Regions from separate parts of the Pseudoalteromonas sp. TB25 genome, predicted to be linked through region 3. Evidence: predicted binding sites of a transcription regulator. Region 3 holds the regulator's gene; each other region holds the start of a gene.
The links. The regulator sigma-54, encoded in region 3, starts transcription at its own class of promoters, with help from an activator protein. The targets are predictions, from matches to a motif close to GTTGGCACGNNNNTNGNNT.
Positions count from the first base shown of each region.

Region 1: L652_RS0117770 (hemerythrin domain-containing protein) is a predicted target of sigma-54. The motif match lies at 6,414-6,432, and genes of this name have one in related genera.
Region 2: L652_RS0116555 (PA2169 family four-helix-bundle protein) is a predicted target of sigma-54. The motif match lies at 10,238-10,256, and genes of this name have one in related genera.

Region 1 covers NZ_AUTI01000400.1:934-9,938, forward strand. The annotation lists partial or broken gene L652_RS0117735 (glycosyltransferase family 4 protein) at 1-297, shown strand, start outside; gene L652_RS0117740 (threonine/serine exporter family protein) at 414-1,640, shown strand; gene poxB (ubiquinone-dependent pyruvate dehydrogenase) at 2,194-3,918, opposite strand; gene L652_RS0117760 (RluA family pseudouridine synthase) at 4,235-5,890, shown strand; gene L652_RS0117765 (DUF6500 family protein) at 5,892-6,110, opposite strand; gene L652_RS0117770 (hemerythrin domain-containing protein) at 6,474-6,899, shown strand; gene L652_RS0117775 (hypothetical protein) at 6,994-7,407, opposite strand; partial or broken gene L652_RS01000000124060 (TonB-dependent receptor) at 7,826-9,005, shown strand, end outside.
Region 2 covers NZ_AUTI01000380.1:600-12,284, forward strand. The annotation lists partial or broken gene L652_RS0116505 (agmatine deiminase family protein) at 1-197, opposite strand, end outside; gene L652_RS0116510 (PilZ domain-containing protein) at 255-863, opposite strand; gene L652_RS0116515 (haloacid dehalogenase type II) at 1,084-1,851, opposite strand; gene L652_RS0116520 (peroxiredoxin-like family protein) at 1,851-2,501, opposite strand; gene L652_RS0116525 (LysR family transcriptional regulator) at 2,624-3,511, shown strand; gene L652_RS0116530 (DUF2937 family protein) at 3,491-4,006, opposite strand; gene L652_RS0116535 (RNA polymerase sigma factor) at 4,280-4,846, shown strand; gene L652_RS0116540 (FecR domain-containing protein) at 4,843-5,922, shown strand; gene L652_RS0116545 (TonB-dependent receptor) at 5,932-8,967, shown strand; gene L652_RS0116550 (biopolymer transporter ExbD) at 9,041-9,436, opposite strand; gene L652_RS0116555 (PA2169 family four-helix-bundle protein) at 9,751-10,194, opposite strand; gene L652_RS0116560 (LysR family transcriptional regulator) at 10,372-11,310, opposite strand; gene aceK (bifunctional isocitrate dehydrogenase kinase/phosphatase) at 11,328-11,685, opposite strand, start outside.
Region 3 covers NZ_AUTI01000202.1:7,470-19,154, reverse strand. The annotation lists gene mgtE (magnesium transporter) at 1-100, opposite strand, end outside; gene L652_RS0104975 (HPr family phosphocarrier protein) at 233-505, opposite strand; gene rapZ (RNase adapter RapZ) at 548-1,393, opposite strand; gene ptsN (PTS IIA-like nitrogen regulatory protein PtsN) at 1,412-1,864, opposite strand; gene hpf (ribosome hibernation promoting factor) at 1,869-2,156, opposite strand; gene L652_RS0104955 (RNA polymerase factor sigma-54) at 2,183-3,682, opposite strand; gene lptB (LPS export ABC transporter ATP-binding protein) at 3,752-4,477, opposite strand; gene lptA (lipopolysaccharide transport periplasmic protein LptA) at 4,474-5,019, opposite strand; gene lptC (LPS export ABC transporter periplasmic protein LptC) at 5,009-5,563, opposite strand; gene kdsC (3-deoxy-manno-octulosonate-8-phosphatase KdsC) at 5,560-6,111, opposite strand; gene L652_RS0104930 (KpsF/GutQ family sugar-phosphate isomerase) at 6,112-7,083, opposite strand; gene L652_RS0104925 (calcium/sodium antiporter) at 7,087-8,055, opposite strand; gene L652_RS0104920 (ATP-binding cassette domain-containing protein) at 8,311-9,126, shown strand; gene mlaE (lipid asymmetry maintenance ABC transporter permease subunit MlaE) at 9,126-9,905, shown strand; gene mlaD (outer membrane lipid asymmetry maintenance protein MlaD) at 9,919-10,467, shown strand; gene L652_RS0104905 (ABC transporter substrate-binding protein) at 10,473-11,153, shown strand; gene L652_RS0104900 (STAS domain-containing protein) at 11,146-11,439, shown strand; gene L652_RS0104895 (BolA family protein) at 11,445-11,685, shown strand, end outside.

The DNA of each region.
Region 1 (9,005 bases), on a different contig from region 3:
CCATGGCCGGGGAAAATAGCCAACACCGCCGATGACTTTGCCAGTGCTGCCATTGAAATGTACACCAATCAAAGTGACTTTGAGCAAGCGCAGCAAGATGGCAGCACACTACTTAATACGCTGTACAACAAAGCACTATTGAGCGCTGCGTTAATTCAAAAAGTCGATTCAATAAGTAGTGATTTAAACGCTCATCGCGAAAAAAACTTCACAGGCCAAATGCTCAAACATCATACAATGCGCAGCACTCAATACATGTCGCAATGGATAGCCGAAAAAAATAAAAAATTAGATTAAAAATGACTAGACACACACCAATTAGTGTTTAAAATCGCGCCCATCAAACGTGGGCATTTTTAGCTGTATTGTCTATATTTTTAGCTTAGTTATCGCAATATTTGGTCCAAAAAGATTTGAAAACTGCAACCTTTACAGAAAAACGCAAATTTATCGTTAAATTGGGTAAGATGCTTCACAAATATGGTACGCCTGCTTACCGCCTAGAAGCTCACCTCATGGAAGTGGCTACATACTTAGGACTTAAATCGTCGTTTGTTATGTCGCCAACCTCTGTAACGTTTGTTATTTGGACCGATGGCCACGAAGACGAATATACCCATGTTGCACGTGTAGACCCTGGCGATCACGATTTAGGCTCACTTGCCGACACCGACGACCTTGTAAACCAAATGCTTGACGACAAGCTAAGTTTACAAGAAGTTGATGCGCAACTAGACGCTATTTTTGTAATGCCAAACCCATACAATAAACTTGTTACGGGCGTTGCGTTTGCAACTTCTGGTGGTGCGTTTGCAATGTTAATGGGTACTAGCTGGACTGATGTTATTTGGTCATCGCTTCTTACTTTAGTTGTTTATGTGTTTGTGCTTTGGTCTGGGCGCTCAAAACGCGTAGCACATATGCTTGAGCCATTAGTAGCAATAATATCGGCCATACTTGCCTGTGCAGTAAGCGTATACATAACACCTGAAATAAACATACGCTTGGTGGTACTTTCGGCCATTATTGTGTTTATACCCGGTTTAGCACTTGCGCTTGGCTTAGCAGAGCTTGCAGCGCGGCATTTAGTGTCGGGTACAGCAAGAGTCATGGACTCGTTTATGCTGTTATTTAAACTCTATTTTGGCGGTTTTATTGGCATAGGCATTGGCTTTGCACTCTTTGGGCAAGCTGACTTTGTACAACCTGAACCATTACCAAAGTGGACAGCATGGCTCGCCATATTTTTACTTTGTAGCAGCTTAATCGTTATTTTTAGAACCAAACTTAAGCACGCTGTTTGGTCTATTGCATCAGGCTTTATAGCGTATGGCACCAGTATTGGCTCGGCTATGTACCTTGATTACACGTTAGGTACGTTTGTGGGTGCTTTATCGGTAGGTATATTTAGTAACTTGTTTAACCGTGTTGCTAATGCGCCGGCTTCTATTGTGGCCATGCAAGGCTTAATTGTATTAGTACCAGGTAGCAAAACCTATATTGGCTTAAACTCACTCATTGAAGGCCAAGACTTTATATACGCAGAGCATATAGGCCAGCAAACGTTTTTAATATTTATGTCGCTTGTTGCAGGGCTAATATTTGCAAACGTAGCCCTACCGCCTAAAAAGAGTTTGTAACTGATACTGAGCGCTCGCTTTACTTTAATTGAGTAAAGCGAGTAAAACATTAAACTAAAAACAACTACCAAGTAGCAATTGAGGCCAATGCTAAATGTTTTAGCTCATTACATTGCACTTGAGTCAAACTCAAAAACCTCATAGTGATTCCAACGTAAAAACAGTTCAGCGCTTTCTAAATAACCTAAACTCTGGATAATAAATCTATCTCAAGCAGCTATTTTCAGCGCTAACTGCGTTGAATTTACTTGCAATAGGCTAGATATTTGCGTATTCACTGGTGCGTAAACTGCTTTGCTGAGCTTGAATAAGCCATAAAACAGCCAGCGACAGTAAAACCGATTTCCATTTCATTATTGCTCTGTTCCCTCTATGAGTAGAGGTATTTTATGCGTGCTTTTATTAATTTAATGATAAACCATATATGGTTTTCTATTTCGGTTCAATCACTTACAAACAGCAGCCTTAGCTTATTAATAATAAAAGATGATAGTGAGGATTATTACTTGGCACTTCCCTATTGAGCTAAAATACTCAATAGGGAAGTAACTAACTAGCGTGACCAGTTAGTTTTGGCAAGCTCTACAATCTCGTTTCCTTTGCCATTTATCAGCGCTTTCATCATGTAAACGCTAAAGCCTTTTGCTTGCTCTAATTTGATTTGCGGCGGCATTGAAAGCTCTTGTTTTGCTGTATCGACTTCTAAAACAACAGGTCCTGAGTGGTTCATCATCTCGTTCATTGCCGATGGTAATTTTTCAGGGTCATCCACATGAATCCCTTTTAAGCCGCAGGCCTGTGCAATGTTAGCAAAACTTGGGTTTTCTAAATCGGTATCGCTTGATAAAAACCCACTGGCTTTCATTTCCATAGCCACAAAACTAAGTGAGCGATTATTATAAACAACAATCTTTATTGGTAAATTAAGCTGCTTAAGTGAGATTAAATCCCCCATTAACATCGAAAAGCCACCATCACCACACATTGCAATGACTTGGCGGTCTCTATCAACAGATTGAACCCCCATTGCCTGCGACATCGCATTTGCCATAGAGCCATGATTAAACGAGCCAATTAAGCGACGCTTACCATTCATTGATAAATAACGCGCAGCCCACACTGTTGGCGTACCTACATCACAAGTAAAAACAGCATCGTCAGCTGCTTGCTCGTTGAGTAAACGCGTTAGGTATTGCGGGTGAATTAAGTTTTGCGAGGTTTTGCCACTGGCAAGTTCATCAAGATCTTGTCGAGACTCTTTGTAATTTTTAACACATTTTTGTAAGTGCGAACTTGTCCGTTCACCTTTAATATAATCAAGCAGTGTGGCCACTGAGTTTTTAGTATCCCCTAACACGCCACAGTCAATTTGCACGTGTCGCCCGAGTGACGCAGCCTGATTATCAATTTGCAATATGGTGGTATTTTCGGGATAAAAAGCACGATAAGGAAAACTAGTACCAATCATTAATAACGTATCGGCTTCTTGCATTGCATGATAGCCCGATGCAAAGCCAATAAATCCGGTCATACCAACATCGTAAGGATTATCGTATTCAATAAATTCTTTACCGCGCATGGCATGCACTATCGGTGCTTGTAATTTTTCGGCTAGCGCAACAATTTCGTCGTGGGCATCCTTACAACCAGCACCACACAATAAGGTTACTTTTTTACTTTTATTAAGATGAGTCGCCATTGCTTCAATATCAGATAAAGCGGGGGTATAAGTTGCTGGCTTTGGCACGTTCCATTTCGGCTTAATAGCTTTAGGCATATCTTTTAATGCAATATCGCCAGGTAGCACAAGTACACTCACGCCTTTGTTTAGTATTGCTTGTCGCATTGCTGTTTCTAGCAGGTACGGCATTTGCTCAGGGCTCGACACCATTTCACAATACACACTGCATTCTTTAAATAATTCTTGCGGATGGGTTTCTTGAAAATAACTACTGCCAATTTCAGATGAAGGAATATGTGCGGCAATTGCTAATACTGGTACATTATTGCGCTGACAATCAAATAAGCCATTAATTAAATGAAGGTTACCTGGCCCGCAAGAACCCGCACACACCGCAAGCTCGCCTGATAAATGTGCTTCGCCACCAGCTGCAAATGCGGCAACTTCTTCATGTCGCGTACCTAGCCATTCAATTGTTCCCATTTTTCGCAGACTTTCACTAATGCCGTTAAGTGAATCGCCAGTTACTCCCCAAATACGTTTTACGCCTGCTTGTTCGAGGGTTTTAGTGATAAAACTTGCGATATTTTGACTCATAATATAGAACTCCTAAATATTCAGTTATTCTGTAAATTGATTTTTCGTCTCTGATCTATCAGGTAAGTCATCGTTTCGAAATGCGCTCAATTATTGAGAATCGATAAGCTTAAATATTTTGATAATGATAAATATATTACTACTGAGACTTTACTAACAAACGCCTATGCTTGCTGCGACCCCATACTGATACATAAAACATGAATGTCCGCTTTAAAGTGTTTATGAATATGCGGGTGCGAGATTTTTAGTGGCTTAACTATGAATATGTTATTATGCGCTCAATTATTTTACTGAATGCTTTTCTCTTACTTCTATGTCAAATTCTGCTTCTTGCTTTACATTATTTTCTCAAAATATTGATGCTCTCGCGCTTCCTGAAAAGTTTACTTTCCCTTTTTATTACGAGCCGCAACCATTAGCTGTAGCAGCCACTAAACAATTACAGCAACAGCTTGAAACGTTAGCGCATTTAAAAGCAGAAAATGCAGGTAAAATGTTTGGGGTTTTAGTGGTGCAAAATGCTAAGCAACAATTAGGCTTTTTAAGTGCTTATTCGGGACAAATTGAAGGTGATAAAGGTAATATTAGCTTTGTGCCGCCTGTTTCTAGCATGCAACTTCAAGACGATAGCTATTTGGCTCAAAGTAAAATAATTAACGATATTAATGCTCAAATTGAGCAATTAGAAAATAGTGAACAACTGCTTGAAGTTAATAGCAAACTTGATGATGCAACACAGAGCTACCAGCAAGCGCTATTAGCTCAACAGGCAGTAATGCAAGCCGGTCGTCAGCAGCGAAAAATACAACGTACCGAAGGCAAATTAGAACTTAGCGAAAGTGATTTTGAGCAGTTAAAAAATAAGCTTGCAGGGCAAAGCATCGTAGAAAAAAAGCAACTGCTGGCACTTAAATCCTATTGGCAAAATATAATCGAGTCACTGCAGCAAACACACATCAATATTTCTAATGAAATTGCTCATTTAAAAAAGCGCCGTAAAACACTTTCTAAAAGCTTACAAATAAAGCTATTTGCACAGTACCAATTTTTAAATGCAAATGGTGAAACTACAGATTTAAATGCTATTTTTGCAGCATTACCTGAGCACACTCCTCCTTCGGGTGCTGGCGATTGTGCAGCGCCTAAATTATTACAATACGCCTATAAACATGACTTAAAGCCACTTGCTATGGCAGAGTTTTGGTGGGGAGCAGCACCTAAATCAGCAATTAGGCAGCATAAGAATTACTACCCTTCTTGTTACAGTAAATGCCAACCAATACTTGGGCATATGCTAAAGGGTTTAGATGTTGAAGATAACCCGCTACTTATCAACCCAGCTCAGGGTAAAGATTTAAGTATTGTTTATAAAGATGACGACTTACTTGTGGTAAATAAGCCCGCTGAGTTTTTATCAGTGCCTGGCGTTAATATTGATGACTCAGTTTATATGCGCATAAAAACGCAGTTTCCAGAGGCATCAGGGCCACTAATTGTACACAGATTAGATATGTCGACTTCTGGGTTATTGATGATTGCACTTAATAAACGCGTGCACAAAGCACTGCAAAAGCAGTTTATTGAACGCACCATAGATAAACGTTATGTAGCATTAGTTAATGGTAACGTAGCTGAGGATAGCGGAGTAATTGATTTGCCCTTAGTGCTAGACTTTGATGATAAACCGCGCCAAATGGTGTGTTACACACACGGTAAGCAATCACTTACTACCTGGCAGGTTTTAGAGCGTAACAACAATATTACCCGATTACAGTTATACCCTAAAACAGGGCGAACTCATCAATTAAGAGTGCATTGTGCGCACAGCTTAGGTTTAAACATGCCAATTATAGGCGACACACATTACGGGCAAAAAGCCGAACGATTACATTTACATGCAGAATACTTAGCATTTACTCACCCTATTACGCTTAAACGATTAGAGTTTGAAGTAGCCGCAGATTTTTAAGCTAAAGCCCATCTAAGATCATTTGTTTGATGGTCTTTGCTTTTACAAAATGATCTAATTTATGGGTGTGTATCCACCAAGTAGCAGCATCCATAAGTAGCTCTGGATCGTCGTTTTTATTGGCAAAAAATGCATAAAAAGAAAGCCCTACATTTTCTCCTTTAACTGCTATTTTTTTATCGCATACGGTAATTATTTTTGCTCTTAGTTCTTCTTTCATATGTACCTTATTAAACAAACTATGCTCTGGATTATAAATCTATCTCAAGATCTTTATGGGCATATTTACTTTTAGCCACCGTTACAAAAAATTAAAAAAGAACGTACTGATAGTATCAAAGAAAGTATCATTTTTTCATCTTTTTTATTTGCGCGCTATTTTATTAACTACCTTAACTCCTCCAACACATCAGTAAAACTAAAGCCTGAAAATATTGCATGAGCGTGCTTGTAAAACTTACAGGCCGCATACTCCCACGAGCAAACGAACAAATATAAACTAATTTAATTCAACAAGTTAAATCATGGCATTTAGCTTGCTTCAATATTTGTAAGCAATTAAAGAGCAAGTAAAGGACTAGTTATGAATATTTTTGAAGCACTACGTCATGACCATGACAAACAACGAGAATTGGTAGATGCGCTTATTCAAACACACGGCGACACAGAGCAGCGCCACACGCTAATGGATGAGCTAAAAACAGAATTAGAAAATCACGCAAAATTTGAAGAACGTTACTTTTATAACCCACTTATGTTTGATGACTTAACTCACGAAAAAGCGCGCCACAGCGTAGCTGAACATCACGAAATTGATGAATTAATTGAACAACTTGAAGATACCGAAATGAGCTCGTCTGCATGGTTAGTTGCAGCTAAAAAGCTACACCATTTGGTACATCATCATTTAAGTGAAGAAGAACACGAAGTGTTTCAATTAGCGGGTAAAGCACTTACCGAAGGGCAAAAAGAGAGCCTTGCTGAGCAATACAACGACGCAATGCATTAGTTGCATAACATGCAAACCGACTTCCACACACTCCCTGTGTACTTATTGGTTATAAGCCTTATGGCTTATAACCAATTTTTTTGCATGTACTTTATTACTTTACAGTAAATTTCACGTCTTGGTCGCGTAATAAGTAAAGTGCAAAACACGCAGCCCACATTGGCCATGCAGTAAAGAATAATAAGTTATTAAAGCCATCTATGTACTGGTTGTAAGAAGAAAGCGTAGATAAGCCATGCATTACAAAAATGATACCGTACGTTATACGCTTTTTAATACCTGCTAAAAATGCTAAAGCAAGCACTAACTGCACCGCACCAATAATGTAAGCCACTATATCTGTAGAGCCACTAATACCGTAAAAATGTTCAAAAATACGTGCGCTATGCCCAGGATTAACAAACTTATCGAATGTCCACATAACCATTACAATAAACACGCCTAAACGCAAAGATAAAAGTGACCACTGCAAACGGTTTTGCACATCAGAATTCATTGAACCTGTCATAAAATTTCCTTAAATGAATATTAATAAACGTAGAAGTAACCTAGACCGTATAAGTTGTTTTTTATTTCAAAAATTTTTAATTAAATTCATTAGTTAAGCCATGCAGTACTAAAAGTGAAGCTTATTTAAGTAATTTAAAAAATGCTGCATAAAAGTTAACTCTTTTAAAATGTTAGCAGGTTGAAAGTAGTCTATAATTAAAAATTCTATTAAAAGCATATATTTACATTCACTCTAGTACAATCGCTGTATTAATATTTTATCAACTAATAAAACAATACTACTTAATTACCATCTTTATAATGCATCTGTTTTGTTATGTTCTAAAAAACAAAAAGAATCAAAATTTTACTGAAAGTTATTTTTAATCCTTTCGGTCTTTATCGCCAACAACATTTTAACCGTAGAGAGAAAACGTTTGAAACACGCATATTTAGCACTTTCCCTAGCCACCATATTAAATACACCACTTAATGCTTTTGCAGCCGAAGAATCAAAAACAGCAAAAGAAGGCGCAATTGAGCGTATTGAGGTGGCAGGCCAAGTTATTAGATCTCAAGGTCTTTCGGTTAAAAATGCCACTGTAGACGGCCCTTTTGGCGACAACTTAGCTCTACGAGATATAGCCCGATCAGTAACACCAATTTCAAGCGAGTTAATAGAACAACTCAATATTACGACTTTACAAGACGTACTTGCAGTAAGCCCTAATACCTATTCAGCCAGTGGTTTTGGGGCACCAAGTTTACCTACTATTCGTGGGCAACTAGGTGAGCTTTTCCAAGATGGTACACGCCGCCAAGCAGGTAATAATGGCTTTGGCGTGCCGTTATCGTTCAACTCTATAGAACAAATAGATGTAGTAAAAGGCGCGCCACCGGTATTATTTGGTTCAAGCCAACGCAACGGTGGTTTTGTAAACTTACATTCTAAAAAAGCATCAACTGACGACAGTAAAGGCAAAGCAACGGTATCGGCAGGACGATGGGATCAGTACAGCGTTTTAGTTGATTACAGTGCACCTATAGTAAAAGACAAAGTAGGTTTTAGAGTAAGCGCTGAACACATTAATAACGGCAGTTACTACGACTTTTCGGGCACGAAAAGCGACAGCCTATTTGCAGCACTTAGGGTGTTACCTGATGACAAGAGCAGCTGGGATATTAACTTTGAGTTATACCAAGTTGAATTTACCGATAACGCAGGTATTAACCGCCCTACTCAAGCGCTAATAGATAATGGCCTTTATATTACCGGCCAAGGCGTGCAAGTAAATGGCAGTACAGTTCCAGCGGCAGGTTCTATTGTTTCACCTACTGGGCAAGTAAAAATAGACCGTAGTACAGTACTTACCGACCCTGACAATCAAAACGAAGCCACTACTTATTTACTACACAGTATTTATAAGCGTGAACTTTCAAACAACGCATCAATAAAAAACATTACGTATTTTCAGCACTTACAACGCGAAGAAATTGCACAAAATAGCTTTGTTGAAATTATAGATGGTGCCGATACCGCGCAGAACCGTACCGAACTGACTTACCAATGGAGCAACGAACAGCAAACAATTTTTGCTTTTGATGTGCGTTACAACC
Region 2 (11,685 bases), on a different contig from region 3:
AATGCTGTAATATGCACTTTTAAGGCACTGTTATGCGCCACAATAACAAGCTGTTGCTGCGTTGTTATGTGTTTAGCAAGTTCAATATATACAGGTTCTACACGCGCTAAGTTGTCGGCCCAATCGGTGTCTTTGTGAGGCCATGTAAGCATAACAGCGTCTTGCTCGGCCCATTCTGGTAAAAGTCTAAAGTTCATGAATTTTATATACTAATTAAGATGGCGCTAGTTTAGCATTTTACATAAAGATGTCAGCTAATTATCACTGTTTAGGTCGCCTCGGTTTTGATCAAGTTCTTGACGTTTTTTAAGTTGGCGGGTTTGAGCATGTAAACTCGCTCTAACAATAAGTTCTTGGTCAGTAGTTCTAATTGCGGTAAAGAGCATAGTGTATTGGTAGTGTTCGCTATCTTGTTTTTCTACTGCTACAACTTCGGTGTAACAATAAACCGCAGAGGCCTCGTGGTGCAAAAACAGTTTGGTTCTAAATGCTTGGCCAATTGAGTGTACTTCAGGTGATGTAAAACGAATACCGCCACCGCCGTAGCTATCACATTGTATTGCGTTATCTTGGGCTTGTTCTGAGGCCAAAATATGGCTCATTATTAAATCTATTTTACGTGACTGCGCTTGTAAAAATGTAGCTAGCTCTTGTGCTATATCGCCTAAGTTACGCAGTGGGCGTAACGAGCTTTGCTCAAGCTCACTTACTTCATTTGCTAATCTAAATAGTGGGGGAATGTCGTCTTCAAGCTCAAGCTGCGATTTAGGAACTTGTCCGGTTGATACGGGGAATAAATTTACTCTTATACTTTCATTAATTTGAAAGTACTGCTCAAACTCACCTAATCTTTCACTATTCATTATGTTCTCCACCACGTATTTATTTAATAGTAGCGTTGTGAGTACTAAATTGCTAGCAGATAAAATAACGCATAGCGGGCTAAATGCTTTGTTTACATTCAATTTTTAACATACTAATTATGAAAATAAATACACTAAGACATATTTAGGGTTAGTTATAAAAAAGCGGCCAATGTCATCCTAACATTGGCCGCTTGGGTATTGATTCATCAGCGTGTACTTATTTAAGTAGAGCGGCTAATTCATGTAAATCTTTCACAACGTGATCTGGTTTTTTAGCTAGTGGGTAAAGTGCTTTACCTGGGCGTGCTATAAAAGTGGTTTGTAAGCCAGCTTCTTTTGCACCAGCAACATCCCAACCATGGGCTGCAACCATCATTGCTTCATTTGGTGCTACGTTTAGCTTTTTAAGTACCCACTCATACGCACGTAAGTCTGGTTTGTAAATTTTAATATCTTCAATGCTGTAACGCGCATCAAAGTAAGACATTAAACCAGCGCTTTCAAACTGTGCCTTTACACCTTTGTTTGAAGAGTTTGTAAGGCTTACTAACTTATAGCCCTGTGCTTTGAGTTTTGCCAGTCCTTCTTTAACATCGCTGTGTGGAGGAAGCGTTAAAAGAGGCGTAACAATAGCTGTTTTAGCTTGTTCACTTGTAATATCAATGTTGTTGTTTTGAGCAACCATAAGAAGTGACGCCACACCGATTTGCCCAAAGTCGTGGTAACTACCGCTTACTGTATCTACTAATGAATGATGCAGCATAGTTGAAAACCACAGTGGTAATAAATCTTCACGTCCGCCTAGCGCTTTACCAATAGAGGTACGCATTGACGTTAAATCAAGTAGGGTTTCGTTTATATCAAAAATAAGCACTTTAGGTTTTGCTTGTTCTTTTGGTTCATCAGCGACTGCATAACCAGATACAAGGCTTGTGCCCACAAGTAGTGAAAGAGTAAGTGTTTTTAACGATTTTAAAATAGACATTAATTATTCTCCGATTCAAGTGCTGTCATAACATCAATAGGTTCTGCGCGTAGGGTGTAATCTTCGCTTAAAAATGCGTATGTAATAACACCTTCTTGGTTTATCACATAGGTGGCCGGTAGCGGTAATTTAAAGCTTTTATCGCCGTAGTAGTGTTCAAAATCAATACCAAATTGTGTATATAACGCTTGAATACGCTCATCAAGTGTAAACAATAAACCAAATTGCTCAGCTACTTTATTGCTCACATCGCAAAGCACGTCAAATTCAAGGTCGTTTTTTTGTGCAGTTGAGAGAGTTTCATCAGGTAGTTGTGGTGATATTGCGATTAACTGAGCACTTTGAGTTTTAAATTGTGGTAAGTAGTCGTTAAGTGCTTTTAGTTCTAAATTACAATATGGACACCAGCCACCACGATAAAAGCTAATAATTACCGGGCCTTTTTTTAGTAAATCTGCAAGCTCAATGTTTTCGCCGTTATGGTTGGCTAAGCTAAAGTTTTCTACTTTTTGACCAATTTGCAATGCATTGTCTTTAATATGCTGTGCAATTAGCTCTTCGTTTGTAGTGTTCATTAGTGCCAAAACGTCAGCTGGCAATTTGGCATCTTTTTGTACGTTATAGGCATCTATTTGCGCTTTTAAACTCATGATTGAACCTCAATAATTAGACTATTTGCAATTATAGTGTTTTATATATTTAAATAAATATTGCAATACTGAAAGCTTCATTCGAAAATATTAAACATTGAAAAGTGCACAATGGCATCTTTATGTATAATTTAAGCGACCTAGAAACATTTATAGCTGTTGTTGAAAATAAGGGCGTGCTTGCTGCTGCCCGCGAGCAGCGTTTATCGCCTGCAACGGTGAGCCATCGCTTAAGTAAACTAGAGCGTGAGCTTGCTACAGTACTTGTTTTTAGAGATAGCAGGCGAGTACGGTTATCTCCCGCAGGTGAAATATTTTATACGCGTGTGGGGGCTATAATAGAAGCCCTTCACGATGCTGAACATAGTATTGGCGCGCGCAGCTCATCGGTGAGTGGTTTACTACGCGTGACCATGCCGCCTTGGGTTTTTTCAAAATACGTAATGCCTAAACTCAATGAGTTTGAGCAAGCTTACCCTGAACTAAAGCTTGATTTTTTAATAACGGATCATTTTGTAAATGTAGTTGATGACGCGCAAGATGTTGCAATTAGGGTGGGAAAATTAAATGACTCAGGATTACTTTCTCGTAAAATCGTAAACAATAGTCGCATACTTTGCGCAGCCCCTAGCTATATAGAAAAGTACGGCATGCCTGAAAATTTAACGCAATTGAGTGAGCATTATTGGGTTTGCCTGCCGTGGCAACTCCAGTTAAAGCTTTATGACGAACACAAAAAAATACATACCTTTAATGCTAAAACCCGTTTTACTATTTCAAACTCCGATAATATGACACAAGCTGCTATTGCAGGTCATGGTATTGCTATTAAATCAAAAATAGCGATTAATGAAGATCTTAAAAACGGTATTTTGGTTGAAGTTATGCCAGGGGTAATGGCACAAGATGATGCACCGGTTTGGTTTTTACGTCCGCAAAATAGTTTAACAACCCGCAAAACCGATGTATTTTATGATTTTATGAAATCACTATTTTTGAGCTGCGAATAAGCGTTTAAATGAGCGTTTTACTCCAGTTAAAAACAAATAACCAGTAAGCTCTGCAAGCAAGGCAACAATTATGGCTGCAACAATGGCGGCTATAATAGAGTCTTTTTTCAAAATGATTTGACCTTCAAAGCGTTGCCATACTTGTTGCTTTATATCGTTCATGCCACTGATCATAGTAAATATATACGGAGATTTCTCAAACCTATTTACGGCTATCTGTAAATCTTGCTGTCGCTCGTAAAGAGTACTGATATTACTTGCCCCTTTGTTCACAATTTCATCATCAATATTTTGATAGTGTTTTATTAGCTTAGTTAAATCATTATTGAAATACTTAGCTGCATCGCTTTTAAAAGGCGCAACGGCATTATTAGCTTCAATTAACTGGGCTGATAATGCTTGGCCAAAGTCACTTACAAATGCAGGTATTTGCACTCCAAGTAGTAAACCGAATGCAAAGAAACTAAGTCGTATATAATCTAAAAGTTTACTCATTTATCTTCCTATGCATTTAAATAACCCAGAATTAACATTTGAGCTTGTTTTTATGTCAAAAACTCGTAATCTATTGGGGCGTGTTAACCTTTGTGGATTGAACCCAAAGGGCAGCGCATGTATGGTATTTATGCTGCGTTATCACCTATTTATGGGGAGTAACCACACTACATAGGCTCTGCCTTGCCTAAATACCAAACGTACTGCTGCAAATTCAACCACGAAAGGCCAACACGCCCTAATAATAAAAATAACAACAGGTGGATGTTAAGGATGACGAAAAAAGTAAAGTTCACGTCAACATTTGTTGATATTTCTAAACAGCTCAAACGTTTTGTATCGCGCATTGTTCAACCCGACGATGTAGAAGATATTGTGCAAGAAACTTTTGTAAAAAGCTATGAAGCTGATTTAAAACAAGACATCCAGTTTACCCGCAGTTATATGCTAAAAACAGCAAAACATCTAGCACTCAACCATATAGCTAAGTGGGACAATAAATTTAATGATTCGTTAGAAAACGATAACGAATTGCCCGTATTACTCAAATCAATGAAGCTCGAAGACGAATACACATCTAAAGAGCGTTTTTTACTTTTTTGTAGAGCTACTGAGCAACTAAGCTCATCGATTCGTAAATGCTTTATATTAAAAAAAGTTTACGGTATGAGCCAAAAAGAGATAGCAGACCAAATGCAGTTAAGCCAAAGCACTGTTGAAAAACACATTGCCAAAGGATTGTTACAAACCATGTTATACATGCGTGAACATGAGCAAAGCCCTCAAACGAACCTTAAAGCTCAAGCACATCCTATATCAGTTAAGAGGGTCGCAGAATGAGTAATGTTCATCAATTTAATTCAAAAGATTTAATCTTAGAAAAGTCATGTGATTGGATAAGCGCGATTGATCGTGGTTTAACTGATGATGAAAAAGAGCAATTTAAATTATGGATGATGCAAAGCACTGCACATCAAGACTCTATATACGAGCTTGCTCAGCTTTGGGATGAGCTTTCAGTATTAAACGAATTAAGTCATTTATTTCCTCAGCGCAACAATACTAAAACATCAAAAAACAAGTGGATGTTTTCTTACTCAATTGCAGCGAGTTTGTTTGCAGCGTTAATGGTATGCAGCTACTTATTAATTAACTTAGAAAATGGCTACAACCAAGAGCTTGCTAAAGTTAATTACACTAAAATTTACAAAACAAAAGTAGGCGAGCAAGCAACGTATGTATTGCCAGACGGCACCATAGTGCAGCTTAATACTAATAGCTTACTAGAAGTTGCTTATAGTAAAGGCCGCAGGCAGTTATTACTTAGTCGTGGAGAAGGGCGCTTTAATGTAGCAAAAGATGCCACGCGTCCGTTTAGTGTTATGGCTGGTGATAAAAGTTTTACCGCGTTAGGCACGGTATTTAATGTACAACGCAATACTTCATCAGATTTAGAACTGGTGGTTACTGAAGGCAAAGTGATGATCACTGATCCAAGTGTAGCGGTTGATGCAAATGACTTTAAAGATTATCAACTTGCAGATAATAGCACGAAAAAAATTCGTCAAATTAATGCCAATATTGTTACCTCAGGCGAAAAAGCAGTTATTGAGCAAAGTGTTACAAAACCAATTACGCAGCTTTCAATGAACGACGTACAACGCGATTTGGCATGGCAAAACGGGATGCTTATTTTTAATGGAGAAGAGCTAAGCGATGCTTTAAATGAAGTAAGCCGCTATACAGCCACACGTTTTGAGCTTTCATCAGCTGAGCTTGCCAGTATTAAAGTGGCTGGAGTATTTAAAGCCGGTGACGTTGAAGGTTTACTAGAAAGTTTACAAACTAACTTTTCGATTGATCATGAGCGTTTAGGTGAGCATGTAGTAACGCTAAAACACCATACAGAATCATAAGTAGACGTTATGCAAATCAAACTAATGTTAGGTAAAGTTACATCAATAAAGATTGAACGTAAAAAAAACATTAAAAAAAAGAAACAAAACCATAGAGGATTTTTGTTTGTCAGCTGTTTATATAAGTTGCGCAGTAACCAAACGCATTTATTGAGTGGATTTAGTGTGCTTGCACCGGCTATTTTTAGTTTAAGTGTACAAGCAGCAACACAAACCACTGGGCAAATGGTGCAATTTGATATAAAAGCGCAGCGAGCAGACAAAGCCTTAATTGAATATGCTAAACAAACAGAGCAAACTGTGGTGTTTTCTTATGAGTTGGCAAAGCAGTATGATGCAAATTCAGTTTATGGATTTTACACTCAGCTAGATGCTCTAGAGGCATTATTAGGTGGGACTGAGCTCGATGCGGTTGTTGATCAAAATGGTTTACTGAGTATAAAACTCAAACAAATCAACAGGAATGATAACAACATGATGAAGCTTTCAGCGGTCAGTGCAGCAGTATTACCAGCTTTACTTGCAGTAAATTCGCAAGGTGTATACGCAGCAGAAGAAGTCGCTCAAGAAAAAATTGAAAAAATTGCTATTGTCGGTAGCCGAGTAGCAGGGCGTTCAGTTGAAGATTTACCCGTTCCAGTAGATATCCTAAGTGCAGAAGCGCTTGAAAATACGGGCCAAACAGAAGTTGGTCGTATGCTACAGTCTATCGCCCCTTCATTTAACTTTTCAAGCTCTGCAATTAGTGATGGTACAGATGCTTTAAGACCTGCGACACTTCGCGGTTTGGGCCCCGATCAAACATTGGTGTTAATTAACGGCAAACGTCGTCACCAAGCAAGTATTATTCATATTAATGGCTCTGTTGGGCGTGGTACCGCAGGTACTGACATGAATGCAATTCCAGCTTCTGCAATTAAACGCATTGAAGTATTACGTGATGGCGCTGCTGCTCAGTATGGTTCTGATGCAATTGCAGGTGTTATTAATATTGTGCTCAAAGATGGTAGCGAAGGTGGTAAAGCGGCTATTAACTACGGTCAATATTCTGAAGGCGATGGCGAAACCATTAACCTTGATTTTAATAAAGGCTTTGCGCTAGGTGATGACGGTTATTTAAATACAACTATCAATTACCGTGACCGTGCACCGACTAACCGTGCCGGTTTACATGGCTCTTGTCAGTTTTATGGTTGTACAGAACTAAGTGACGGCACTTTACTTGCTGGCGATCCGCGTGAGCTGACAGCCGATCGTGATACCTTTAGAATTGGTGATGCTGACTCTCAGCAGTTTGGTTTAACAATTAATACCGGTTACGAGTTAGGTGATGGCGAGCTTTACGGCTTTATTACTTACTCAACACGTGAAAATGAGTCGGCTGCATTTTTCCGTCATAATGCAAATGCAGGTGGTAACCCAGTACTACAAGATAACGATGCGACGATTCCGCTAGGTTTCTTACCAAAAATCAACACAACTATCGATGATATCTCGTACAACTTTGGTTATAAAACTGAATTTGATAACGATGCAAGCCTTGATTTATCTTACACCTATGGCGAGAACAGTATTGATTACACTACAAGTGACACTATCAATGCCTCATACGCTAACTTTTTACGTTATGACCAAGGTTTAAGTGCAGCTGATATTCGTACAACTATTCCACGTGAAGCGTACGCTTACGGCATGGAATTATCATTGCAAACAATCAATATTGATTTTACACAAAACTTTGATGATTATTCGTTAGCGATGGGTGCTGAAATACGTACTGACGAATACCGTATTTTAGAAGGTAATGAATATGCGTACCGCGATTACGACACATTAAATGGTGTAAGTATTTACAGCGGTTTAAGTGGCGGTGTTGGCTCTGAAGATGCATCGGGTGGTTCACAAGGTTTTGGTGGTTCATCACCTGCGTCTTCAGTGGATGAGTCACGTGATGTAATTTCATTTTACGTAGATGCAGAATCTTATGTAATTGAAGATGTGATTTTATCTGGAGCACTTCGCTACGATAACTACAAAGGTTTTGGCGATACAGTAAACTTTAAACTTGCTGGTAACTGGTCTATTACCGACGATATTTCATTACGTGGTGCATTAAGCTCAGGATTTAGAGCGCCTTCAATGCAGCAGCTTTACTTTAATAACGTAAGCACACAATTTGTTGTTGATACTAATGGGAATTTAGTTGCAGAAGAAGTTGGTACATTTAGAAATGATTCAACACTTGCGCAAAGTTTAGGTATTCCAAAACTTAAAGAAGAAAAATCACAAAACCGTAGTTTAGGTATTGTGTATAACGTTACCGATAATATTAATGTAACCGTTGATTACTACTCGATTGATATTGACGACCGTATTGTAATTAGTGATCGCTTAGGTAAAGGGTTATCTACAAGCCTTGATGCAGCACTAAATAGTGCAGGTGCTGGCGTAGGGCAGTTTTTCTTAAATGGTGCTGATACAGAAACTCGTGGTGTTGATTTTGTAGCAACGTGGAACACTGAAGGTTTAGGCGGCACGCTTGATTTTACACTTGCAGCTAACTTTACCAAAACAGATGTTGTATCGTTGTTCTCTCCTGCTGGCTCAAGCCTTGAGACAGTAAAAGTAGATGATATATTCTCAGCTGAAGACATCTCTATTATAGAAGAGTGGCAACCAGAGGACCGTATTAACTTAAGTGCGCTTTATCAACGTGATGATTGGACTGTTAACCTGTCACTTAATCGTTTTGGTGAATACACAGTAGAAGATGGCGGTCGTCAAACGTATGGCGCAGAAATTTTAACTGACGTTAAAGTTAACTACTTCGTTACTGAAGATTTATCAGTAAATATTGGTGCAAATAACTTGTTCGATGTTTACCCAGATAAAAATGAAATAGGTAACTCTCGCTCAGGTACTATTGTGGATGCTAGTGGCAACACAGTAATAAGTAGCTCAGGTGTGTTTGACTACTCACGTCGTTCGGCTCCGTTTGGATTTAACGGTGCTTACTACTACGTAGGTGCAGAATACCGTTTTTAATTAATAACCTCCCTTTTGTTATTTAACTCTAAGGGCCGTAAGGCCCTTTTTTTGGTTTTAGCTTGGGCTGATTTTATTTAGAAATCAAACTTATTGGATAATCATCGTATTGCTTAATATTATTCATTACATTCATTAAAGTATTATGTGTACTGTTTTCGTCTGCGGTTATAAGTACCGAACTTATTTCATATTTAGCCGCGAACATAGCTAAGTTAGTCGCAACTTGCTCTAAATCAATTAACCTCCCAGAAAAATATACTCCGTTACTTTCATCAATTCTAAATAAAGCATTTTTAACAGGCTTATCTATTTGAGGGCTGTCGAGTGGTCGGTTTAATTCAATAGCCACAGGTTTTACAAAAGATGTAGTTACAATAAAGAAAATTAGTAATATGAACACTATGTCTAACATCGGGGTCATATCTACATCAGCATTATTTTGTAGTTTGGTTAGTTTACTTTTCATATTGGACCTTATTTTTAATTAAATGCTGCGGCGCCACAGCAAGGTTTTAGGTACCTATTAACAAAATTAGCACAGCAAAAATAAAGCGTGGTTAAATAAATATTCTAATAATATTAAATATTTGTACTAATTATGTATTTAAAATGTGGTGAAATAAGGCGGTGTTTATACCGTTCTGCTTATATATGGGGTCTATTTAGCATCGTTATAATGTAATGCAATTTGTTAAATTGCTTAAAAAACTATGTAGATTGGTATTAGAGGCAATAAAAAACCCAGCTCGAGGCTGGGTTCTAGTTATGCGCTATGTCAGCTTAATGCTTTTGCATACGGCTCATTTCTGCATGGCAGCTTTGCATTGTTAATAATGTTTTAGCCAGTGCAGCTTCGCAGTCAGCTGGTTGCGGTTTATCCATTGCTGCTTTAATTTCTTCAAGGGTTTTATCTTCTACCTCTTCAAGCTCTTTTACATACGTGCTGTCGTTGTGTGAGGTGAAAGTAGTCAATAGGGCTGTGTACGCACGTCGTGCTTCAACTGCGAAAGATGAGCCATCTTCGCGTTCGCCTTTTTCATTAATTGCATATGGCTGCAAGCGCTCAACACTCACTTTTCGGGCATCTATCATACGCTGAAAAAGTGCACCAATAGCAGGGTCTTCAACTTTTTCCTGTGCTTTTTGATAAAAATCGATGCCGCTGTTCATAACTTGAATGATGTCAGTAATATGATTTACTTCTGATCCTTGATGGGTGTTCATAATGACCTCTTTAATTAAATGAATGTATAGTTCAATTAAATAAAAGCAATGTATGTTCCACGTTTTAATTATTATGTAGTTATTTGATTTTATTGGTTTAATTTTGATCTAGTAAGATGCTAAGTTAACAGGCAAAAAGTTAACCTAGCAATTTTTACATTATATTGTGTAATAAAGTTATTTTAGCTCTTCAGCTACTTCAGCTACTTTTTGACGTAACCAAATGTGACTCGCATCGCGATGTAACAGTGGGCTCCAAATCATATCAAGCTCAAAAGGAGGAATTGGAAATGGTGGCTCTAAAATTTTAAGCCCCGGATCATCCAAATATATATTTGCGGCTTTTGAAGGAAGGGTCGCAATCAAATTTTTCTCTTTAGCTAAATGAATAGCTACATGGTAGTTACGCGTAAAAGTGGCAATATTACGATGCTTACCAAAGTGAGCAAGTGCTTCGTCAACCCAGCCAAGTTTTTGAACATCTTTAGGGTCCATGCCTACACCTACACCAAAACCTGTTTTACTCACCCATATATGGCGCGCTTTTAAATAGCTGTCGAGGCTAAAGTTTTCAATTATAGGATTATCGGCTTTTACTAAGCAGCAAAAACTATCTTTCCAAATACGTTTATGATGAAAAGACTGCGGTAAGTTTTCAAAACGGTTGATTGCCATATCTACTTTACCGTTTTCTACATCATGAAAGGTGACATCACTTGGTGTGAGTATATCTAAAGTAGTATCGGGGGCTTCTTCGTGCAATTTACTTAAAAGCTTTGGTGCTAATGTACTTGCAGCGTAATCACTGGCCATTATTCTAAACACACGCTTACTTTGGCTTGCCTCAAATTCTCGATTAGGTGCTAGAGTTTCTTCAAGGGTCATTAAAATGCCACGAATAACGGGTTGTAACTCCAAAGCACGCTCGGTAGGTACCATACCATCGCTGGTACGAACTAAAATAGGGTCGTTAAATAAGTTACGAAGACGTTTAAGGCCATTACTCATTGCAGGTTGCGTTATACTCAATTGATTAGCAGCGCGTGTTACGTTGCATTCTCGAAGCAATGTATCGAGGTAAACGAGTAAATTTAAATCTATTTTACTTATATTCATTGTGTGTCCTTTAGCGCTTACCAGTGGTGAATAAAGCGCTGTGCTGTCGGGTATGGGTAAATATGACTTACCTGACCATTTTTTATATTTTGTTGTGCCTGCTTCCAAAAGCTAACATCTATAAGCTCTGGATGAGTACTGAGTAAAAACTTTTTATACATAGGGTTTGGCATTACAAATGTACAAAGTTGCTCAGGAAATACGTCCTGTGGTGCAACAGAGTAACTTTGTTCATCCATTAAATAGTCGTCATAGCTCTTTGCTTTTGGTAATGCTCTAAAGTTCATATCGGTTAGATATTGAACTTCATCGTAATCGTAAAAAATAATACGTTTGTGCTTGCTTACACCAAAGTTTTTTAAGAGCATATCACCA
Region 3 (11,685 bases):
CGAGCATGCGCCTAACTTGAACAAATTGACCACTATTGAGTGACTTCGTCACCTGTTTTAGTTGCTGTAGTGGGTAATCTTGTTCAAAAGCTTCAGGCATTGGCGTCCTTTATAAATTGTTATATTACTTTATGGGGGGGAGGTGAGTTAACTGGCGTTACTAACCTATCTATTTTATATATCTGTTTTAATTGAAGCATTAGTAATGCGAATATTGTTTTTATAAAACAGGTTATTCTTGTTCATTAAAGCGTTGTGCTATTAATTCTCCAACAGCGTGTAAAGCTTGCTCAGAATCAGGGCCTTTACAAACAACTTTAACTTCTTTTCCTTGGCTACTTTCAAGTAACATTAGTGCAAGTACGCTATCGCCTGCTGCTTCTTTGTCATCTTGGAATAATGTGATTGTCGCATCAAATTGTACTGCTAATTGCGCAAGCACAGTAGCTGCTCTGGCGTGTAAGCCTAATTTGTTTTTTATTAAAAAGGTATCTTCACAATGCATAACTTACTCTACCTAAGCTGAACAGGTGATTATTCAGCTATATTATTTTTCTTGCTCGCGATGGCGAATTTTTACATTGGGATGTGTCATTGCGAAACTTTCACCGATAGTTTGCGCTAAATACACAGAGCGATGTTGCCCGCCTGTACACCCAATAGCAATGGTTAAATAACTGCGGTTATTTCGTTCTAAATGTGGTAACCACGTTTGTACAAATGTTTGAATTTGCCATGTGAATTTTTGCACTATGCTGTGATTAGCTAAATAGTCTTTAACCGGTTGATCTAACCCATTTAAAGGCTTTAACTCTGGTTCCCAGTGTGGATTTGGTAAAAAGCGTGCATCAAATACGTAGTCTGCTTCTTTTGGTATACCGTGTTTAAAACCAAATGATTCAAATGTGACAATCAGTTGCTTATCTTTTTTACCTAAAATCTTTTCACGAATAGATTCAGCGAGTTGATGAACACTTAAATCAGTCGTATCTACCATAAAGTCGGCGCGAGTGGTTAATACATCAAGTAATTCTTTTTCTTTTTTGATGGCTAAATCAAGCGGCAACGAGTCTATTGATAGTGGGTGTAATCTGCGTGTTTCAGAAAAGCGTTTGATCAATGTCTGATCGTCGCTATCTAAATAAAATAACGTAGGGTTTGCAAAGCCTGGTAAGTATTCAAGAATATCGTTAAATTCATCTTGTTCTTTAGGGATGTTGCGCACATCAATGCTAACAGCAATTTTATCGTAGCTATCAGACACACTGCGAACTAATGAAGGTAGTAGGTTTACTGGAATATTATCAACGCAATAATAACCTAAATCTTCTACAACGCGCAAAGCAACCGACTTTCCAGAACCAGAACGGCCGCTTATGATAATTAACTCCATTTAACACCCTTTATAAAACTATGATTGATCGACAATAACTTGGTAAAGCTCAGTATCAGATTTTGCACTGCGTAACTGTTTACAAAAATCTTTGTTGTTTAGTTTATCAGCAATGGTTGCTAGAGTCTTTAAGTGCTGCTGGTTATCGCCATCTGGTACGATGAGTGCGACAAAAATATCAACAGGGCGATTATCGATTGCATCAAAGTTTATTGGAGTTTCGCTAACGAGCACTAAAGCCAAAGGCTCTTCTGCACCGCTCATTCTTCCATGAGGAATAGCAATGCCACGCCCTATACCTGTACTACCTAATTTCTCTCTGCTCATTAAAGCATTAAGAATATCTTGTTGCGGTAAATACGGAAGTTTGTCGTGAGCAAGTTCGCTAATGAACTCTAAAATTCTTTTTTTGCTATTAAAAAGGACCGCAGCTTTGCTGCAGTCCTGGCATATAAGTGAACTTAATTTCATCATATTAGTGTCGAGCAAGCTTCTCTTTGTGTTTGATTACTTGGCGATCGAGCTTGTCGATCAACGAGTCAATAGCGGCATACATATCTTGATGTTCTGTAGAGGCAAATAGCTCAGCACCGCTTACGTGTATTGTGGCTTCTGCTTTTTGATTTAATTTTTCTACATCGAGAATGACATGAACATTATTTATATGATCAGAGTGTCTTTCAAGCTTCGCAAATTTAGTATTAATATAGTCTCTTAGTGAATCGGTTAATTCTACGTGACGACCAGTTAAGTTTAGTTGCATAAGCATTACCCTCTTAGTTTAGCGTCTTAAATCAGACTTTTACGCTGATTTGACGGTGGAATAGCAAGAGATTCGCGGTATTTTGCGATTGTACGTCTTGCTACTTTAATTCCTTGCTCAGCCAATATATCCGCTATTTTGCTATCACTCAATGGTTTTGCTGAGTTTTCTGCTGCGATTAATTTTCGGATAAGCGCACGTATTGCTGTAGATGAACATTCACCACCGTTTTCAGTACTTACATGGCTTGAGAAAAAGTATTTAAGCTCAAATATACCACGGGGTGTATGCATGTACTTTTGAGTAGTTACGCGCGAAATTGTCGATTCGTGCATTTCTACCATTTCAGCGACATCATTTAAAACCATTGGTTTCATGGCTTCAGGGCCATGTTCAAAAAAGCCTTGTTGTTGCTTAACAATACAATTAGTAACTTTTAATAGCGTGTCGTTTCTACTTTCTAAGCTTTTAATAAACCATTTAGCTTCTTGTAAATGTGAGCGAATAAACTGGCTGTCGCCACTTGATTTTACAGTGCGAGACATTGCCGCGTATTGGCTATTAACACGAATTTTAGGCATGCTATCTGGGTTTAATTCGACAACCCAGCGGCCTTTAATTTTTTTAACTGACACATCAGGAATAACATACTCAGATTCTTCCCTTACTATAGTATCTGCAGGTTTTGGGTTGAGAGTATGTATTAGTGTCATTACTTCTTTAAGCTCTTCTTCTTTGAGCTTAGTTTTTTTCATTAATGTACGATAGTCGCGAGCTGCTAATAGATCAATATGCTCGGTTAAAATCATTTTCGTTTCATTAATGTAAGGTGTTTCTTTATCAAATTGATTAAGCTGAATACACAAACACTCTTGTAAACTACGTGCAGCAATACCAACAGGATCAAACAGTTGGATGCGTTTTAATACCGCTTCAATTTCATCAAGTTCGACTTCGTTATCATCTTCGTTTTCTTGATTAAAGCTTTCTAAAATTTCTTCGCAGCTTAGTGTTAAAATACCTGAATCATCGACGGCTTCTACAATCGCAATAGCGATGGCTTCATCGGTAGGGCTAAATGGCGTTAGTTGTAATTGCCACATTAAATACTCATGGAGCGTTTCAGTAGAGGCGCCTTGGTATATAGATTCATCTTCAGGCATTGGACCTGATGAGGCTGCAGGAGCGGCACTCATGTACTCATCCCAACTAACATCCATAGCCATGTCGTCACTTAGCGTGTCTTTTGCAAGTGCTTCACCAGTATCTTGTTCGTATTCGCTCGGAGCATCATCAGCAGATGCGCTAACAGTTATGTCATCGGTATCAGCTTTTTGCTCGTTTTTACCAGCAGCGTCTTCGGAATAGTCTGCCTCTTCAACCTCTAATAGTGGATTACTGTCGAGAGCTTCTTGTATTTCTTGCTGGAGATCCAATGTACTGAGTTGCAACAAACGAATAGCTTGTTGCAACTGTGGAGTCATTGTAAGTTGCTGGCCCATGCGCAGCTGTAGTGATTGCCTCATGTATCTCTAACAATCCTTTTATGTTGTTATAATTAATACTAGCAGATGCTTAAAGACATGGCGTAAATGTTACAGCCTAAATTGCTCGCCTAAGTAAACATCGCGTACTGTTTTATCATTTAATACGTGTTCTGGAGTACCTGATGCAATCAGCTCCCCATGAGAAACAATGTAGGCTTTTTCACAAACATCAAGGGTCTCTCTTACGTTATGGTCGGTAATTAATACACCAATCCCACGATTTTTAAGATGTTCTATTATTTTCTTTATATCTAATACCGAAATAGGGTCAACACCGGCAAACGGTTCATCCAGTAGTATAAATTTAGGATCTGCTGCCAGCGCTCGTGCTATTTCTACACGACGACGTTCTCCACCCGATAATGCCATACCTTGGCTATCACGAATGTGTTGTATGCTAAATTCATCTAATAAGTTATTGAGCGTGTCTTCTCTGGCTTGTTTATTTAGTTCTTTGCGTGTTTCTAAAATGGCCATTAAGTTTTGATAAACAGTCAGCTTTCTAAAAATCGATGACTCTTGTGGTAAGTAGCCTATGCCTAATCTAGCACGACTATGCATAGGTAAAAGAGTAATATCGTTATCATCAATAGATATTTTACCTTTGTCGCTAGGAACAAGCCCTACAATCATATAAAAAGTCGTTGTTTTACCAGCACCGTTAGGGCCAAGTAAGCCAACTATACTGCCAGCTTGTACTTCAAGGCCGACGTTTTTTACAACTTCACGACCTTTATAGCTTTTTGCCAATAGTTCTGCTTTTAATGTGCTCATGGTTGACCTTTATCGCCTTTTTTACTTTTTTTAGTTTCGATCGGTACTAAAATTGTGTGAACGCGGTCAGTTGAGTTTTCATCTTTTTCGGCACTGATGAGCTGCTGCTCTATGTCGTAGGTAATGCTTTTAGCATTTATTTTTTGTCCGGCTTGCGATACTTGTGCATTACCAACAAGCGTTAAAAAACGCTTAGATACATCATAACGTACTTCGTCAGCACTGGCGCTCATAGTCGTGCCGTCTGATTGCTTTTCTTCAAAGTGCGCAGGGCTACCTGTGGCAATTAATAATTGTTTATTATCACCAAGTTCATCACGTTTGTGTACTTCTAGGCGATCGGCTGTAATGCGGCGATTACCGTGAATAATCTCAACGTTTTTCTCAAAAATACCCACATTAGCTTTTAATTGACCTTCTTGCTTGTCGGCACTTATTGAAATTTGATTGGCAGCAGGTTGCGTGTTTTGTTCTGCAGCACTACTATTAAACGCTAGTATAAGTGTAGGAATTATCAGTGATTTTAATATTTTATTGGTCATAATATATGGTTCGCGTATGGTTAATTAGTTTTATCACTTCGGTTTTTAAGTCGGCTTCTAGGCCTTTACCGGTGATTTTTAAATTGGGTCCAGTGATAATGACGGGTTGCTCCGAACGCATTGTTAATAACTTTATATCAACCTGAATATTATCAGCATTGATTTTGTCTATCATGACGTTATCGGTTAAATTTTTGGCAACCACATTACCTTCTAAAATTAATTGTTTATCTTCGTATAATGTTGCTTCGTCTGCATTTATTTGCCACGTTTGTTGTTCGTTATATAAAGTAAAAATGGGTTTTTCGAAAAACGTGAAACCTAATTGCTGGTATAGCTCCATTTTAGCCGCAGTGACTTTGTGGCTAATTTTACCTTGCTCATCATAGGCTGTCTGTTTGAGCTCAATAGCTATGTAATCAGGCTTAGCAACAACTTCAGGCTCAGCCTGAGGCACAATATTTGTTTGTGTAAAATAAGGGTACCAAAGCCAAACCATACAGCTAATGAATAAAACGCTTAATATTATGCGCGCTGCATTCATGAACTAGTGCCTTGTGTAGTCAATGCTTTACCATTTTCAAGCATGAGCAAATCGGTGAGTTCTCTCACAGCACCAAAACCGCCAGGCATTTGCGTTACATAATGTGACAAACGCTTAATAAGCGGGTGGGCATCATTTACTGCAACGGCAAAGCCTACTAACTCCATAACAGGCATGTCAGGACCGTCATCACCAATATAAGCAATTTGTTCATCGCTAAGGTTGAGTTTATCTTTTAATTCTTGATAGGCAATGAGCTTATTTTCTTGGCCTTGATAAATATGCTGTACGGTTAAGCTGCTCATACGTTGTTGTACTATCTGTGAATGACGACCAGTAATAACAGCTACTTCAAAGCCACTGTTTATAAGTGCTTTAATGCCAAAACCATCTTTTGTATTAAATGCTTTTAGCTCTTCACCTTGATTGCCAAGGTAAATACGGCCATCAGAAAATACACCATCAATATCGCATATAAGTAGTTTTACTTTTTTAGCGCGTGCTTTTGCATCATCGCTCAGCGGTTGATAGAGTTCTTCAAATTGCATTTATAACACTCCTGCTTTTAATAGGTCTTGCATATTTAATGCGCCAATAGGTTGGTTTTTCTCATTGACGACGATTAGGCCATTTATACGTTTACGTTCCATAATATTGAGCGCTTCAGCGGCTAAAATATCTTGCGTAGCTGTAGTGCATGACTTAGTCATAACAACATCTATTTGTGTTGTATGAATATCAATTCTTTGTTCTAAAATGCGACGTAAGTCACCATCGGTAAATAACCCTACGAGTTGCTGATTTTCATCAACAATGGCTGTCATACCTAACCCTTTAGCTGACATTTCTATTAGAGCATCTTTAACTGTTTGTGAAACATCAATAATAGGTGTATTTGCGCCGCTGTGCATAACATCTTTTAAAGTAAGTAATAAGCGCTTGCCTAAACTACCACCTGGGTGAGATAGCGCGAAGTCATCAGCTGTAAAGCCGCGAGCTTCTAATAATGCAACTGCCATGGCATCGCCCATCGCAAGCGTTGCAGTGGTACTTGATGTAGGGGCTAGACCCAATGAACAAGCTTCTTTTTCTACTTTAATGCACACATGTACATTAGCAAGGGTTGCCATTGTTGATTGTGTATTGCCAGTCATCGCTATCATTTTGGCACCAAGTCGTTTTAAAACCGGAATGATATTTAAAACTTCGCTGGTTTCCCCTGAATTAGAAATAAGCATAACCACGTCATTTTTAGTGATCATACCTAAATCACCATGACTTGCTTCACCAGGGTGAACAAAAAACGCAGGGCTGCCAGTGCTTGCAAGGGTTGCCGCTATTTTATTGCCAATATGGCCTGATTTTCCCATGCCAATAACAATAATACGGCCTTCACAGTCGTACATTAATTGGCACGCGTTATGAAAATTTTCATCTACATATTGTGCAATATCACTAAGTGCTTGGCGCTCAACATCTAAAACGCGAAGGCCTTGTTCAATAAAGTTTAGCGTTGCCATCATTTACCCTACTTGACTAAAAATATACCCTTGGTAACCCAAAAACGCTATTAGCAATAAGCCGCCTTCTACCCTATTGATACGCTGGGTGCCTCTAAAGTTCAATGACATAATAATAAGAGCAAGTGTTGCACCAATCATAATTAATATATCTCGGCTTACTAACGATGGATCAACTGCTGAAGGATTAATAATACCTGCTAGAGGTAATACAGCTAAAATATTAAATATGTTTGATCCAACAATATTACCTAGTGCTAAATCATCTTCATTTTTAAGTACACCTGCAACCGAGGCGGCAAGTTCCGGCAAGCTAGTACCAATGGCAATAATTGTTAAACCAATGACTAAGTCGCTTAAGCCGAAGTATTTAGCAATATCAACAGCTGAGCCGATTAAAAAATGAGAACTAACCGGCAGGAGTATTATGCCGACAATTAACCAAAATACCGCTTTTTTAGTAGGTACATCGTTTGGTACATCGTCGCAGGCTTCTGAGACAAATGGGTCATCTTGGTTTTTTGCACGCATAGATACAATGATTAACCCACCGATGAATACGATAAAGCCAACTAAAAGCGCAACACCTTCACTAAATGAAAAGTAGTTATCTGAGAACACATACCAAGTAGCTAAAGATACGAGCATCACTAATGGCATTTCACGTTTTAACGTACTAGATGAAACTGAAAGAGGGCGAAATAGAGCAGTGATACCTAACACAAGTAAAATGTTTGTAATATTAGAGCCAACAGCATTGCCAACGGCTGTGTCGGTTTTGTTAGCCAAAGCGGCAGAGGCTGAAACCATCATTTCAGGGGCTGAAGAGCCCATGGCTACAACGGTCAAACCAACAATAAGTGTAGGTACACCAAAGTTTTTAGCAAGAGCCGCAGCCCCATAAACAAACCTATCGGCACTCCAAACAAGAGCTGCAAAACCAAGAATTAAAATAACAAACGAGGTAACCATTGTGTTAAGCCAGTTATACAAAATACGGATGGCGCGAATAGTAACAAAAGCCAAGATGAAAGTATAAATAAAAGAGTAAGGTCAACTGCGTAACAATGTTGCTTTTAAACAGCTAATTTAAAAATTTAAGCCGGGGTTAAGCTGTTTTGAGCGAGTCTTATAATCCTTTTCATGGGTGTATTACAAAATCTTACGAATTGTTTTTTCCATCTTTGACAAAAAAGCTTTAAAATAGGTGCACTAGTGAACATTTTTATGGAGAGCGACTTGTCGCAATCAATAGTAGAAGTCAAGGATGTTAGCTTTTCGAGAGGCAATAGAATCATATATAAAAATATGAGTTTTAGCGTTCCTAAAGGTAAAATTACTGCGATCATGGGGCCAAGCGGAATTGGCAAAACCACTATGTTGCGTTTAATTGGTGGTCAGCTTAAACCAGATTCAGGTGATATTTTATTTGAAGGTGGCAGCATTCCTAAAATGTCTCGTAAAGAGTTATACGAAGCACGTACTAAAATGAGCATGCTTTTTCAAAGTGGTGCGCTGTTTACTGATATGTCGGTATTTGACAATATCGCGTTTCCTATAAGAGAGCACACAAAGCTAAGTGAAGACCTTATTCGATTAGTTGTGTTAATGAAATTGCAAGCTGTTGGGCTACGTGGCGCTAAAGATTTAATGCCCTCTGAGTTATCCGGCGGTATGGCAAGACGTGCTGCACTTGCGCGCGCTATAGCACTTGATCCAGAGCTAATCATGTACGATGAACCATTTGCAGGACAAGATCCTATTTCGATGGGCGTATTGGTTAAGCTAATTAAGTCGCTCAACGAAGTATTAGGTTTATCGTCTTTAATCGTGACGCACGATGTTACAGAGGTAATGAGTATTGCCGAACACGTTATAATTATCGCCGATCAGGGGGTAATTGGTTCTGGTACTCCAGATGAAATGCGTAATCATGAATCTCCTTTAGTTCAACAGTTTTTAAAAGGCTTGTCGGATGGTCCAGTACCATTTCATTTTCCGGCTCAGGCTTATGCAGACGAACTACTTGGAGAAAAAGCATAATGTTGGATTTATTTCAAAAGCTAGGGCATAAAACGCTAGGACGTTTTGCGGCCCTTGGTCGTTCTGCTTATATGCTGTTTAGTGCATTAGCGCATGTTCCTAATTTTAAAAAAGGCACACCTTTACTTGTTCGCCAGCTCTATATGGTTGGTTCGCAATCGTTACTCATTATTATGGTGTCGGGTTTGTTTATCGGCATGGTGTTGGCTCTACAAGGTTACACCGTATTGGTTGGTTATGGCGCTGAGGATAGTTTAGGGCCGTTAGTGGCACTGAGCTTATTGCGAGAACTAGGCCCGGTTGTTACTGCATTATTATTTGCAGGACGCGCAGGTAGCGCTTTGACAGCTGAAATTGGCTTAATGAAAGCAACAGAGCAACTTTCATCACTTGAGATGATGGCAATCGATCCGCTAAAACGTATTATTGCACCGCGCTTTTGGGCGGGTTTTATAAGTATGCCATTGCTTGCATTGATATTTTCAGCCGTAGCAATTATAGGCGCTCATTTAGTGGGGGTAGATTGGCTGGGGGTTGATACAGGTAGTTTTTGGTCAATCATGCAATCACAAGTGTCGTTTCAGCAAGACATACTAAACGGTATTATTAAGAGTTTTGTATTTGCCATAGTGGTGACCTGGATTGCGCTTTATAAAGGATATGACTGTGTGCCGACCTCAGAAGGGATCAGCAAAGCAACCACCGAAACGGTTGTTCATTCGTCATTAGCAGTTTTAGGTTTTGACTTTATTTTGACAGCGGTAATGTTTACCAGCTAATAGGGTATAGATAATGAATTCACGGAAATTAGAAATTTTAGTTGGTTTTTTTGTAGCACTTGGCATTTTAGCTTTTGCGATGCTTGCACTTAAAGTTGCCAATTCAGGTATTAGTGGCTCTGGCGAAACATATACGCTTAATGCCAAGTTTGAAAACATTGGCTCGTTAAAAGCGCGTGCGCCGGTAAAAGTAGGTGGTGTTGTAATTGGTCGTGTTGAATCAATTTATGTACACCCACAAGAATTTTTACCAGTCGTTAATATGACCATTGACGCACAGTACTTATGTCGTTTTTCAGACACAAGCTCAATCTCTATTTTAACGTCGGGTATTTTAGGTGAGCAGTACTTAGGTATTCACCCTGTAATTTCACCAGATTCTGCTAAACAACGTTGTTTAGGCGAAACAGTGACTGAGAACAAGCAAGATGAAGCAATTGACGATTTATTTGGTGTGGAAAGCAAAGCACTAGGTGATGGCGATTCAATTACTGACACTAAGTCTGCCATTGTACTTGAAGAATTAATCGGGCAGTTTTTATTCAACCAAGGTAGTGAGTAATTATTATGTTGAAAAAGTTTTTAGCTATTGTAGCAATTGGCACAATGACGCTAACTCAAAGCGTAAGTGCAGCAGATGTGAAATTAGTCGATCCTAATAAAATGGTACGCCAAGTTGCCGATAATACATTTGCGCGCATTAAAAAAGATCAGCCATTAATTGTTAAAGATCAAGAATACCTTCGCGTAATAGTCGAAGAAGAATTAATGCCTTATATCGACTATAAATATGCAGCACTTCGTGTACTTGGCAGTGAAGTATCTAAAGTTCGTGCAATTACCGACGAGGCTGAAAAGGCCAAAGCAATTAAAGAAATTCAACGCTTTATTGGTGTATTTAGAGAGTACTTAGTTGCTACTTATGCAGGTGTATTTACTCAATACACAAACCAGAAAGTTGAGTTTGGTGCAGAGCAAGCGTTCAAAGGTAAAGACGTCGTTGTTATTAAGACTAAAATTATTGAAGACGGTAAACCTGATATCAGAATCGATTTTAAAGTACGCGAAGACCGTGACGGTGAATGGCGCGCGTACGATATGATTGCCGAAGGTATTAGCTTACTAGACGCAAAACAAAGTGAGCTGCAAGGTATTTTGCGCCAGCAAGGTATTGATAATGTAAGTAACCTTTTAGAGCAAAAGAGTCAGCTACCAGTTCAGTTTAGAGGCAGTAACTCGAATGACTAAATTGGCAATAAGCCAAGTTGATGGACAACATTTTGGAGTAAGCGGTGAGCTTACTCGAAATTCAATTGGCGATGAACAGCTTCTGAACAATAAGTTATTAACTAAGCATAAAATCATCTATTTCGACCTAAGTGGAGTATCAAGGGTTGACACAGCAGGCTTAGCTTGGTTAATTCACTCTTTTGCAGAATTAAAGCAGCAAGGCATTCGCCTTGAATTGCAAAACCTACCTGAGCAATTGCAAAATTTAATGCAATTGGGTCAGGTTACAACCCTATTTGAGTGAGAGTTATGGAAACTAGCCAAGTCGAAACATTATTACGCGAAGAACTTCAATTAGCTGAAGTACATGTAAAAGCCAATGGTAGTCATTATGAAGTTGTTGCGGTAGGCGAATGCTTTGACGGTTTAAGCCGAGTTAAAAAGCAGCAGCTAGTTTATGGTCCATTAATGAATACAATTTCAGATGGGACAATTCACGCAGTATCTATTCGTGCATTTACTCCTGTAGAGTGGAAGCGTGAACAAAAAT